DNA from 3 places in the Bradyrhizobium sp. SZCCHNR1002 genome. Region 3 is predicted to be linked to each of the others. Evidence: predicted binding sites of a transcription regulator. Region 3 holds the regulator's gene; each other region holds the start of a gene.

Region 1 (4,344 bases), 220 kb from region 3:
TTCTGGAAGAGAGGACGAGATCGGCGATCGGAGGTCAGTGCTTGGAGACGACCGGGCCGCCCCAGCGGTAGTTGACGCGGACCGTGGCCATGTCGACGTCCTGGCCGACCGTATCGGTCCGGGTCGCCGCACCGGCGGGAACGCCTGAGAAGTTCAGGGCCTTATTGCCCATGAAGATGTGCTCATACTCGGCGCCGACCGACCAGTTCTTGCCAAAGCCGACTTCGACACCGGTGCCCACCGTGGCGCCCCACCTCGTGGCGCTCGATTGGTCGAATGTCGCTCCCGTCGCGGTCGTGAGACCGTTGTACTTTTCGTTTGCGACCGCGGCGCCGCCCTTCACGTACCAGAGCACGTTGTTCCAGGCATAGCCGATCTGGCCAGTGAGCAGGCCGACGCCATTGACCTTGGTCTGGTTGGTCACGGCCGGAGCCAGCTGGCTGGTGTTGCTGCCCTTGAGGTTGGCCCAGTTGCCCTGGCCTTCGACGCCGAACACCCAGCTGCCGGTCTGCCAGCGATATCCGATCTGGCCGCCGGCCAGTGCACCGGCCGCATCATGGCAGCCTTCGGCATTGGTCGCTGCGACGCCGCCGAACGCCACATTGTTGGTCCAGCAGGTGCGTGCCGAGCCGCCACCGGCGTTCAGGCCGAGATAAAAGCCGCTCCAATCATAGATCGTCGTGATCATCGCGGGCGCCTTGGTGAAGGTGCGCGCGGGCAAATCGGCAGCGATGGCCGGCGCAATCCCCAGCGCCAGCGAAGTTGTCGCCCCCAGCAACAGCCTTCTCATCGCATTCCCCAAACCAAGTCCGACGCCCGCACGCACGCTCTCACCAACGCCCACCCGCGCCGTCTTGATAGACCCTTCCGTGGTAAAAAGCCGTCACCCAAACGACACAGCGGCCCAGCAAGTGCCGGTTTCGGCACGCAAAAAAAGGCCGGCACGAGGCCGGCCTTTCGACATATTCGCGGTTCGCGTGCAATCAGTAGCGGGACACGCTCGGGCCACCGAAGTGGTAGGAGACGCCAGCCTTGACGGTGTGGATGGTGTCGTTCCACTCCGAGCGGTTGGTCGCGACCGGCGAGTACTGGATCGAGCTCTTGCCGAAGTCGAGGTAGTTGTACTCGACCTTAGCCGACCAGTTCTGAGCGAACATGTACTCGGCACCGGCGCCGATCGTCCAACCCCAACGCCAGTCGTTGGTCACGAACGAGTTGCCGGGAACGCCATCGTAGCGATGCTGCAGATCGCCGACGGCGGCACCGCCGCTGACGAAGAACAGCGCAGGACCGGCCGCCCAGCCGAGCCGGCCCTTGATGTCGCCGAAGCCGCGCAGCTTGGTGAAGTAGGTGTCACCGACGCCGGCGTTGATCACGGCCGAGCGGCCGTCGATGTCCGCCCAGTGGTAGTCACCTTCGAGACCGAACACGATGTTATCGACCTGCCAATTGTAGCCGATCACGCCGCCGGCGAAGCCGCCGGTGATGTCGTAACGCTGCGTGCCGGCGAAGATCGCTGTATTCGGCGCGCCGAAGAAGGTCTCATCGCTGCGGCCCCAGCCGCCGCCGCCCTGCAGACCGAGGTAGAAGCCGGCCCAGGTCGGAAGCGGAGCCGGCGCCATCACCGGGGCCTTCGTGTACGGGCGGGCGGCGAGATCGGCGGCTCCCGCCGGCGTCAGCGCCCCCAAAACCATCAAGCTGACAGCTCCAAGAAAAATTCTTTTCATCCCAACATTCATCCCAAGTCTCCCGCGTTGGGCGCCCCGACATTCGTCCCCGGAGGCGCACTTCTGTGAGGTGGCGCGACCGCCTTGGCGGCCTCAATCCATCCGAAAATATACGCGATTCAACCCTGGATACCGTCTCCCAAAAGCCACAGGCGCGGAGGATATGAGGCGAGCTAACTTAATGAAAGTTAATCGCTTTTTCGTGATTAAGGGAACTTTTAGCGGGTTCCATTTCGGGAACTTCCGGTTCCCTTGGGTTCCCTCGAGTTCCATGGAACTCGCTGTCTGGTTGTGTGCACAGTATCGCGAACAAAACTGGAACAATCGCACCCGGAGTGCTATATGTGGATAAGCAGCGAGAAAGCAGGTGGCTGGCGCGGCAACCGTATAGGGTCCGGCGCGAGAGGAAGGGTTAGCCACCTTGTGCCGACAGGCCGGTGGAGACGACCGGTCCGGTGATCTGAAAACCGCGGGAGAGTGTGATGGCGGGTAGCGTGAACAAGGTGATTCTGGTCGGCAATCTCGGGAAGGACCCGGAGATCCGGCGCACGCAGGATGGTCGGCCGATCGCCAATCTGAGCATCGCGACCTCCGAAACGTGGCGCGACAAGGGGACGGGCGAGCGCAAGGAGAAGACCGAGTGGCACCGCGTGGTGATCTTCAATGAAGGTCTGTGCAAGGTCGCCGAGCAGTATCTCAAGAAGGGCGCCAAGGTGTACATCGAGGGTGCATTGCAGACCCGGAAATGGACCGACCAGAGCGGCGTCGAGAAGTATTCGACCGAGGTGGTGCTGCAGGGTTTCAACTCGACGCTGACCATGCTCGATGGCCGTGGCGGCGGGGGCGGCGGCAGCTTCTCCGACGACATGGGAGGCGGCGATTTCGGCAGCAGCGGACCGTCGATGGCGCCGCCGCGCCGCGCGGTCGCCTCGGCCGGTGGTGGCGGACGCAGCAACAGCGACATGGACGACGACATTCCGTTCTGAGGCGCGCGAATTCTCTGCCTATGTGAGACGGCTTCCGTCCTGTCTGGAACGGCAGCCGGAGCGGTTTGAGCCCTGCACGCGATCACGTGAGGCCGATGCCTTGCCGGTCGTCGTGCGGGAGGCGTGAAACGGCAGGTCGCAGCGAAGAGCCGTGCTTGCTGGCGCGATCGACATCGACGTCAGCGAGCCCTTCGCGACGCCCGGCCCGCTGACCACGGGGGGTGATCATGAGCTTCGCACCGTTGCTCGCCGCCGAGCCTGCCGTCGTTCTGCATGCCTTTGCGGCGATGACGGCATTCGGGTTGGGAGTGGTTCAGTTCGCCGCGCCGAAGGGCACCGTGCCGCATCGAACGATGGGCTGGATCTGGGTCGCCCTGATGGCCGCGGTGGCGGTCAGCTCGTTCTGGATTCACACCATCCGGCTGGTCGGTCCATTCAGCCCGATCCACCTGCTGTCGCTCTACACGCTGGCCATGCTGCCGCTCGCGATATGGGCTGCACACCGCCATCGGGTGGCGGCGCATCGCCGGGCCATGATCATGCTGTTTTCCGGCGCCCTGGTGATCGCCGGACTGTTCACGCTGCTGCCGGGACGGATCATGCACAGGGTGGTCTTCGGGGTCTAGCAAGAGCGCTGCCGCCGCGTGCGCCGGGCGGCTGTGCCGTTCGGTTAAGTGACTGGAAAGGCGAGCAGAAAAAGCGCGCTCCTGACCCGCTTGGGGGTGGCCTGCGGGGCCGCCATGCGCTATATGATTCCAAGCGATTTTCGCGTGTCAAAACCGACCGGTATCCCCTTTGTCCGATAAAGAAGATGAGAAGCCCGGCGAGCCGGGCGGACCTTCCGACATTCGTCCCGTTTCCATCCTCGACGAGATGAAGCGCTCCTATCTCGATTACGCGATGAGCGTGATCGTGTCGCGAGCGCTGCCCGATGCGCGTGACGGCCTGAAGCCGGTGCACCGCCGCATCCTGTACTCGATGTACGAGCAGGGGCACACGCCGGACAAGAAGTACGTCAAGTCCGCGCGCGTGGTCGGTGACGTCATCGGTAAATACCATCCGCATGGCGACCAGTCGATCTACGACGCCATGGTGCGCATGGCGCAGGACTTCTCGATGCGCGTGCCGTTGATCGACGGCCAGGGCAATTTCGGCTCGGTCGACGGCGATCCGCCGGCCGCGTATCGATACACCGAGGCGAAGCTCGCCAAGTCCGCGATCCCGCTGCTCGACGACATCGACAAGGACACCGTCGACTTCCAGCCGAACTACGACAATTCGGACAAGGAGCCGTCGGTTCTTCCGGCCAAGTTCCCGAACCTGCTCGTCAACGGCGCCGGCGGCATCGCGGTCGGCATGGCCACCAACATCCCGCCGCACAATCTCGGCGAGGTGATCGATGCCTGCATCGCGCTGATCGACAATCCTGCGCTCACGATCGATGATCTCATCAACATCATCCCGGGGCCGGACTTTCCCACCGGCGGCATCATCCTGGGCCGCGCCGGCATCCGCTCGGCCTATCATCTCGGCCGCGGCTCGATCATGATGCGCGGCAAGGTGACGATCGACACGATCCGCCGGGATCGCGAGGCGATCATCATCTCCGAGATTCCCTACCAGGTGAACAA
Region 2 (4,344 bases), 270 kb from region 3:
GCGACCGGGTGCGCCGGCAGCGGCAACGACAAGAGATGCGAAAGAGAGCGAGGCGTGCGCTGCATGTCAGACGGCGTTAGGAACGACGCGACGTGCCAAACGTCTTCCCTGGGTCTCCGGCGGCGTTCCCCCATCTCGCTGGAGGCACTCCGTGTGGACTGCGGCCCAGCGTTCGACCCCTCGGGCGCTGGGCCCGTCCCTCCGGGGAAGCCGGGCATGCGGACCCGGCTCCCTCGCCCGCTCGTCTCAGGCGGCACTGCGTTGGAGATGGCGGCCTTCCCTGACCTCTTCGATGATCTTGGCGCTGAAGGCTTCGAGGTCGCCGGGATTGCGCGAGGTGATGACGCCCTGATCGACGACGACCTCGGCGTCCTGCCACTGGGCTCCGGCATTGGCGACGTCGGTCTTGATCGATTTGTAGGACGTCATCTTGCGCCCTTTTGCAATGCCCGTCTCGATCAGGAGCCAGGGCGCGTGGCACACCGCTGCCACGACCTTCTTGGCGTCGAACACATCCTTGATGAACTTCAACGCTTTGGGCTCCACCCGCAGCAGATCGGGATTGATTTGGCCACCGGGCAGCACGATCGCGTCATAGTCGGACGCGGTGGCTTGGTCGAGCGTCTTGTCGACCTTCACGGGCCGCCCCCAATCCTTCTGATCCCAGCCCTTGATCTCGCCTGACGCCAGCGAGACGATCTCGACGGTGGCGCCAGCCTGTATCAGGCGATCACGCGGTACTTCGAGCTCGGATTGCTCGAACCCGTTGGTCGCAAGGATCGCGATCCTCTTTCCTTTGATGTCCATCATCTTCTCCGGTTTGAATTGACACCGCGGGCAACCTTGCGCACGGGACCATCGTTCCCGATGCAAGCCTCGACCGATCGTCACAACTGGTCGATCAGCGGCCTAGACTCCTCCGTGGAACAGCCGACGGCGGACGCTGTTTGTAGAGAGGAAGCAAACTTGGCCGTCCCCGCGCGACGCGGAGGCCTGGCAGCTCTGCCGACGGATGCGATCTGGAGTCCCCTCGTGCCTTACGCATTATTTGAGAACGACGAACGATTGACGCGTCCGTTTCGAACCGAGCGCGAGGTCTGGGAGGCCGCCGAACAGGCTGACCTGGTTACGTTGGACGCGCATGGTGAGAAGGTTCTCGACAACAGTTTCGAGATCAAGCCGTGCGACGCGGCCCCCGACGAACTGGTAGGTTCCGGACAGGACATCGTGATCCCGCGCGCACGCGGTGCCGACACCTCACGCGAGACCAGCTCACAGCTGTCACCGTCGCATCGGACGAATACGACGCAGAGGTCGTCATGAGCCAAGCAGACTGACCATTACGTGTCAGGCGAGCCAGGTCCTCACATCTCGGCACCGCTCTCGGCCTGCGATGCGGACACCTCAGCCGTGTCTGGCCGCCCTGCGACGGGGGACCCCATCAGAGTTTTCCAGCTTGAGCCGCTCACGTTGCTCGCGCAGGTCGTCGAGCGTCGTCAGCATGCGTTCGAGCAACGCCTGCGCCGCTTCTGTGGCAACTCCGGCGCGCTGCAATTGCACGATTTCACGTCGCTGCCGGCCGACCTGAACACGCATCCGGTCGATTTCCGCTCGAATGAAACTGAGGTCGCGCATCGATCCACCATGCCATGGCCGTGAATCATTTTAGAACAAATCAGGAACGAATTGCAAGCCAGAAATGTTCGGGCTTGTAAGTCAGGGCATCAACGGAGGTCGATCATGACCGGGAAGATCGAAAAAGATCCGAGGAACTGGACTTCGGGAGACGATCCGATGACGGACGCGCAAGCCTCTTACCTGAAGACGCTTGGCGAGCAGACAGGTCGGCCTGATCCGACACAGCACGTACGGACCAAGGCGCAGGCTTCGGAACTCATCGATGAGTTGAGACGGGCCGCAGAGTTGGAGTGAGCCGCGATCCAGGGACGAGCCGACACGGATTGGTATCTGAGTGCTTCGGAACCAAGGCCGGAGCGGTCGCGAATCAAGAGCCGGTTGTCTAATCTTTGCGGTATTCCTCGGGAGTGCACCATGGTTGCGGACAGTGACAGCAAGGTCGCCTGGCATCGCGCTCAACTCAAGAAGAACCGCGCGACACTCAAGCAGATCGAAACGGCGCGGTTCACCATCGGCGAGAGTGCCGATGCCAGGGCGATCGAGCGGAGCAAACGGCAGGTCGCGGAGCTTTTGCTCAAGATCCGCGAGTCGGAACAGGTCGTCGGTCAACACGACAGGCAGAGCCGACGACCATTGGGAACGGATCTGCGCAGCCTCTCCAACGTCGCCTGGCGCAACTGGACCGGCAACGGTCCGCGCTGACGAACGAGCTATCCTCATCGGTTCGCTCTCGTCTCAGTCGAGGTGCCTCCGGGAGGCAGAGCTTTCCGAAACGTTGGCGGCCAGAGATCTATCGTCCCCTTGCTGCCAGCGCGCGAGCCGCTCGTCGCTTCTTCGAAGCGCATTCAGGTCGATCCGTCCCTGCGCCAGCGCCCGCTTGGCACAGCCCAGCACCCGATGGAACTGCGTGCCGTCATACGCGACGAGCAAGAGGTCGGCGCCGCCATTGAGGGCCTCCACGACGGCTCTGCAGAGGTCGCGGCCGTAGATCGCTCCCATCACGAGATCATCGGTCACGATCACGCCGTTGTACTTCCAGCGGTCGCGGATGAGGCCTTGAAGCACGGCCTTGGAATGCGAGGCTGGCCGCTCTGCATCGATCGCGTCGACGACGACGTGACCCACCATCATCGCCGCGTGTGAATTGTCCAACACCTGACGGAACGGTCGCCAATCCGACTGCTCCAACACATCGGCTGGCGTGTCGAGCTGCGCCGAGAAGTGATGGGTATCGGCCGCGACGCGGCCAAGGCCGGGAAAGTGCTTGACCGCGGCGCGGACACCGCTTGCCTCCAGGCCGCGGACATAACCGAGCGCGATATCGCCCACCGCAGCCGGATCGTCGGAAATCGCGCGCTGTCCTATCAGCGTGTGGAAGTCCAAGCGGTTGCGCTTCCAGCGCGGACGTAGATCGACGACCGGCGCCAGGTTGAAGGTGATACCAGCTGCGGCCAGCGCCTGTCCTTGAGCGCGCCCCATCTCGAAGGCGTCATGCGCGCGACGCGGCGCGGGCAGATCGGCCAACGTCGCAAGCCCGGGCATGTTCGGCACTGTCGGGGACAGGTGCGCGACGCGGCCTCCTTCCTGATCTGCCGACACCAGCAGCGGTGCCAGCCCGGCATTCAGGCGCTCGGCCTGCAATCGCGCGATCTCGGCGCGCAGCTGAGCCATTGTCCGTCCGCGCACGTTGCGGTGGGTCACATAGACGCCGGCAATCAAGCCCCGCCGTGCCAGCGCCGCGGCATCCTCCGGGACCGTGTAGCCGACCATGAAGTGCCGCCCGAGCAGATGGGCCACGTCCGGGTCTGTGCGAAACGTCTCGTACTTGCGCCAGCCGAACATGAACTGCGTTGATGTCAACGCGAACAGCGGGATGCACCATATCAGCACCAACAGCCGCCCCGCGGGACCTCGTCCCCAACTGCCGCTGAGCAAGAGCAGCAGCGGAGCTGCCAGGCCGATGACGAGCAAGGCTGCGTGGCCGGTTCCGCGCAGGCGGACCAGATACGGCTCGTTGCTGTTGAACGTGATGAAGATGAAGAGCAGAGCAAGGGTCCAGAGGACCAGCGTCCTGATACGCCCGAGCATGTGCGAGGCCGATCATTGCAAGGAGACAACGACCCTTCCGTAACAATGACGATCCGCCGGCGCCAGCCGCGGAATCGCATCTGCACGATATCTGCAAACAAATCCTGAAATGCTGCAGACCTCTTCGTGAGCCCCTGCACGCGGCCGCGTCATGTTGGCTCATCGGCTGGCAAGCGCCGGCCGCATCGCGACTCGTTCGAGGATCCCGCAATGACCAGCTCCGCAGAGCTGACGGCCGCTCCGGCCGTCTCTTTCCCCATGTGGCACAAATTCGCCGTCGCCTTCGGCCTTCTCGGGCTTGCCGACGTGCTGTTCTATGACCAGACTGTTGGGCTCTCTTTTCCGATCTTTGCCGCGGCACTGGTCGCGGCCAGCATGCTGGTGAATCATGCCGGCATCGACCGCCGGCGCGCGATCCTTGCGGCCATCGTCCTCGTCGTTGGCCTACTGCCGGCGGTCGAGGATTTCACCCTGCCGTCGCTGTCGATCGTCGTCGTCACGGCGATCTCGGCCGTCGCCCTGTCGACCAATCCGGCCGTCAAGGGACTTCGCCTGCCGCTCACCGCCGCAAGGCAGTTGCTGCTGATCGGGCCGTTCCGGCTGATACCCGACATGATC
Region 3 (4,344 bases):
GCGACGAACGACGACGCTGCTGTCTAAGTCGAACCGAATATGCGGATCGGACATCCGGTCTGATGGGTTCTCTCGGTCCAGCCGGTCCCGATCCAACGGAAGCGACTTGCCCCGGGGACTTGGCCGCGCCGTGCACGTTCGGTTAGAACGCGACTCCCGCGAGTCGTCCCGCCTCCATCCGAAGGAACTCTCATGGCCTTGATGCCGGTGTCCGATGCGTTGTCTGCGGTGCTCGCCGGCGCCGAACCGCTGGCCGAGGAGATGGTCGGGCTGGACGAGGCGTTTCACCGGGTGCTGGCACGTGACCTCGCGGCGCTGCGGACGCAGCCGCCGGAGGCGATGTCGGCGATGGACGGCTATGCGGTGCGCGCGGCCGATGCCGACAAGCCCCAGGCGCGGCTCAAGGTGATCGGCGAGGTCGCCGCCGGGCGGCCGTTCGATCGCGTCCTCGGGCCTGGCGAGGCGGCGCGCATCTTCACCGGCGGCGTGGTGCCGGACGGCGCCGACGCCGTCGTGATCCAGGAGGACACGATCGCGGACGGCGATCACGTCGTGCTCAGCGAGGCCGCAATCAAGGGCCGCCACATCCGGCCGGCAGGAGTCGACTTCCACGAGGGCATGGTGCTGCTGAGCGCCGGGCGCCGGCTCAGCGACCGCGATCTGTCGCTCGCCGCCAGCATGAACCATCCGGCGCTGCCAGTGCGGCGGCGCCCGAGGGTAGCGCTGCTCGCCACCGGCGACGAGCTGGTGATGCCCGGCGCGACGCCGGGTCCGGGCCAGATCGTCTATTCCAACGGCTATGCTCTGCGCGCGCTGGTGCGCAGCGAAGGCGCCGAGCCGGTCGATCTCGGCATTGCCGCCGATACGCTCGACGCCACGGTTGCCGGCATCCGCCGGGCGCGCGAGGCCGAGGCCGACATCCTGGTCACCACCGGAGGCGCCTCGGTCGGTGATCACGACCTGGTCAAGCAGGCGCTCGAGGCCGAGGGCGTCGAGATGGCGTTCTGGAAGATCGCAATGCGACCGGGCAAGCCGATGATGCATGGCCGGCTCGGCGGCATGAGGGTGATCGGGCTGCCGGGCAATCCGGTGTCGTCCTATGTCTGCGCCATCCTGTTCCTGGTCCCCTTGATTCGACGCCTGCTCGGCCGCGACGAAGCGCTGATGCCGCGCGAGACCGCCCTGCTCGGCCGCGAGCTCGCCGCCAACGATTCGCGCGAGGACTATCTGCGCGCCCGGCTGGAGGAACGCGCCGACGGCACGCTGGTCGCGACACCGGTGACGCAGCAGGATTCGTCGCTGCTCGGCCATCTCGCGCTCTCCCAGGCGCTCGTGATCCGTCCGGCCTATGCGCCGAAGGCGCCGGCCGGCAGCCCCTGCGAGATCCTGCGCCTGCCGAACTGAGCGGTTTTCCCCGGCAAAGCCCGGATCGTTCATCATATTTTTAGGATTGCGGAACACACATCGAACATATAGTGTCCGTTCATGATTTGTTTTTAGTATGTTGCGGGCGACGCGAATACGAACGTCCAACTCCCATTCGCCCTTGGACGCAGGGCGCGGACTCGGACGACACAAACTGGGGACCAGGTCGAGATGCTGACGCGCAAACAGTACGAACTTCTGCGGTTCATCAATGAACGGCTCAAGGAAGCCGGCGTGCCGCCGTCATTCGACGAGATGAAGGATGCCCTCGACCTGCGCTCGAAGTCCGGCATCCACCGCCTGATCACGGCGCTGGAGGAGCGCGGCTTCATCCGCCGGCTGCCCAACCGTGCCCGCGCCATCGAGGTGATCAAGCTGCCCGAGCTGTCGCAGGCCGGCAACAATCGCCGCGGTTTCACGCCGTCGGTGATCGAAGGCAATCTCGGCAAGGTGCGGACCTCGACGCCCGCGCTCGATGATGGCGAGCGCCCGGTCGCGGTGCCTGTCATGGGCCGCATCGCCGCGGGTACGCCGATCGAGGCGCTGCAGACCCGCAGCCACACGATCAGCGTGCCGGCCGACATGCTCGGCAATGGCGATCACTACGCGCTCGAGGTGCGCGGCGACTCGATGGTCGATGCCGGCATTCTCGACGGCGACATGGCGCTGATCCAGCGCAACGAGACCGCCGACACCGGGGACATCGTGGTGGCGCTGATCGACGATGAGGAAGCGACGTTGAAGCGTTTCCGTCGCCGCGGCGCCTCGATCGCGCTGGAGCCCGCCAATACCGCCTATGAGGTGCGCATCCTGCCGCCCAACCGGGTGAAGATCCAGGGCAAGCTGGTCGGGCTCTATCGCAAGTACTGAGCACCGACGCGCTGGTATCGGACGACATGCACAGTTGAGCGGCGGCGCGATGCTTGGAGCGTCGCCGCAGCTCAAAAACGAGTCACACGCGAATGCACCTCATGATGTGCAGCGCGGCACGCTCAAACGCTTGTGATCATCAGCGGCCACACGCCATGCAGATCAGCGCAGAATTGCCGTGAAGCGCGCGCTAACATCGCCTCGATGTCCACTCTGATAGAGGCCTGCGCCTGTCCGGGGGGAAGCGTGGGTCGGCTATCTCTCAGCGAGGAGCGATCCGATGTGTGACTACAGCCTCCATGCCGTTGCCTCCCGTCCTGCCAAGGTCGGCGAGACGCTGATATCGACGACCTTCCGCGGCACCGCGACCCGCGGCTTCGCGGTGGAGACCGAGCCCAACGTTGCGGTGTGCATGCTGCCTGGCACCGAGCTCGCCTTCGCCGAGGACGTCCGCTACGACAGCCGCTGGCTCTGGACCCGGACGATCCGCGAGCGCGTCGCCAAGTTCAACACGATCGAAAAGCACATCCCCGATCGCCATCACGACGCCATCGAGTTTGCCGACGGCCGGCACGTGCTCGTCACGCAGCTCTGCGAAGGCCAGCGCGTCACCGTGCTGCAGCTGCCCGTCACCAGGCAGCCGGGCGAGCACCGTCCGGATAGCGCGGAGGAGGCGCCGGCATCGCAGACGACGCGGATTCGCCGGATCAGCATCACCTGACACGCGTCAGTCGATTTCGTCGTCTCGGATCGCTCGCCCGCAGCCCTCGGCCGGCACCTGCCGAAGCCGAGGGCGCGAGCATCAGCGCGGAAGCCGGACGAACTAATCCTCGATCACCTGCTCCGTCTCCGGCGGAGTCGCATCCTGGCCACGCGACGCAGGCGCGCGCGGTGTCAGGGTCATGTCGAATTCGCCGGCATCGGCCGAAGCCGGCCACCACGGGCGATCCGTGCCACCAGCGCGCACCGGCGTGACCGCGAAGCCGGCGCCCCGCTGCACCAGCATCAAGGCGCCCTGCTGCTGCAGACGCGGGCGGTCGATCACGGCGGCCGCACACGACGACGGCGCGGCGCGCGCGGTCACGATCAGCGCGGCACGGACGCAATCATCGGCGATGGCGTCGGCGCGCAAGGTCATGGCGACGAAACGGCCATCGGCCATCGCCACGACACAGCCCGCCTCGTCGCAGGACACACCGTCACCGAGTGCAGCATCGGCGGGCAGGCGCGCATCGGCATCGGCGGCGAGCCACTCCTTGGTGACGAACACGTCCTTGCCGGTGCGCATTACATGCAGGCGCCCGTCGCGGCCACGCACCGCCACCGCGCGTCCGTCTCCGGCAATGAGAATGTCGGGCAACGGCGTCGTGGCGGCCCACAGGGTGGCCGCCGCGAGCACGACGGCGCCCGACCAGCGCAGCGGCGTCCGCAACAGCCCGATCAGGATGAGTCCGAGACTGGCCAGGATCAGCGGGCCGATGCCGAACGCCGGAATCCGTCCGACCGCGCCCGGTAGCGCCGCCACCCAGCGCGTCACCGCGATCATCCAGTCGATTCCGAAGCCCATCAGCGACCACCAGAAGCCGTCAAGGCCAAACGGCACCGCCAGCAGTCCCATCAGGCCGGCAGGCATCACCAGCACGGACACCACCGGCATCGCCGCGAGATTCGCCAGCACGCCATAGGGCGTGACGCGATGGAAGTGGAAGGCGGCGTAGGGCGTCGTCGCGAGCCCCGCGATCAGCGAGGCCAGCAGCAGCATCGCAAGCTCGCGCCCGCCCCACAACGCGATGCGCTGCGAGGCGGAGCTGTCCGGCGTCGCGAACAATCTCGGCAGGCCGAACTGCACCAGCGCGACGAGGCCGAGCGTCGCCGCGAAAGACATCTGGAAGCTCGGATGCACCAGCGCCTCGGGCGCTGCGACCAGCACGATCATCGCGGCGACCGCGAGCGTGCGGAAGGTGACGGCGCGACGGTCGACCATCACGGCGATCAGCACGACCGCCGTCATGAAGAAGGATCTCTGGGTCGCGACCTCCGCGCCCGAGA

What was found. Region 3 encodes LexA, which represses DNA repair genes until DNA is damaged. Its sites were predicted from a motif close to TGTTCNNNNTGTGTTCNG; they were not measured.
Region 1: QX108_RS03995 (single-stranded DNA-binding protein) is a predicted target of LexA. The motif match lies at 2,033-2,050, and genes of this name have one in related genera.
Region 2: QX108_RS03795 (DUF3072 domain-containing protein) is a predicted target of LexA. The motif match lies at 1,667-1,684, and genes of this name have one in related genera.

What each region holds. Positions count from the first base shown of each region.
Region 1 is NZ_JAUHIS010000001.1:907,876-912,219, reverse strand. Features, by position in the region: gene QX108_RS04005 (outer membrane protein) at 35-790, opposite strand; gene QX108_RS04000 (outer membrane protein) at 984-1,727, opposite strand; gene QX108_RS03995 (single-stranded DNA-binding protein) at 2,210-2,713, shown strand; gene QX108_RS03990 (DUF2306 domain-containing protein) at 2,941-3,339, shown strand; gene gyrA (DNA gyrase subunit A) at 3,509-4,344, shown strand, end outside.
Region 2 is NZ_JAUHIS010000001.1:854,169-858,512, forward strand. Features, by position in the region: gene QX108_RS03780 (type 1 glutamine amidotransferase domain-containing protein) at 247-807, opposite strand; gene QX108_RS03785 (hypothetical protein) at 967-1,323, shown strand; gene QX108_RS03790 (hypothetical protein) at 1,405-1,635, opposite strand; gene QX108_RS03795 (DUF3072 domain-containing protein) at 1,741-1,932, shown strand; gene QX108_RS03800 (hypothetical protein) at 2,053-2,340, shown strand; gene QX108_RS03805 (glycoside hydrolase family 3 N-terminal domain-containing protein) at 2,374-3,726, opposite strand; gene QX108_RS03810 (DUF4173 domain-containing protein) at 3,937-4,344, shown strand, end outside.
Region 3 is NZ_JAUHIS010000001.1:1,126,619-1,130,962, forward strand. Features, by position in the region: gene glp (gephyrin-like molybdotransferase Glp) at 193-1,404, shown strand; gene lexA (transcriptional repressor LexA) at 1,597-2,295, shown strand; gene QX108_RS05045 (hypothetical protein) at 2,576-3,016, shown strand; gene QX108_RS05050 (ComEC/Rec2 family competence protein) at 3,119-4,344, opposite strand, start outside.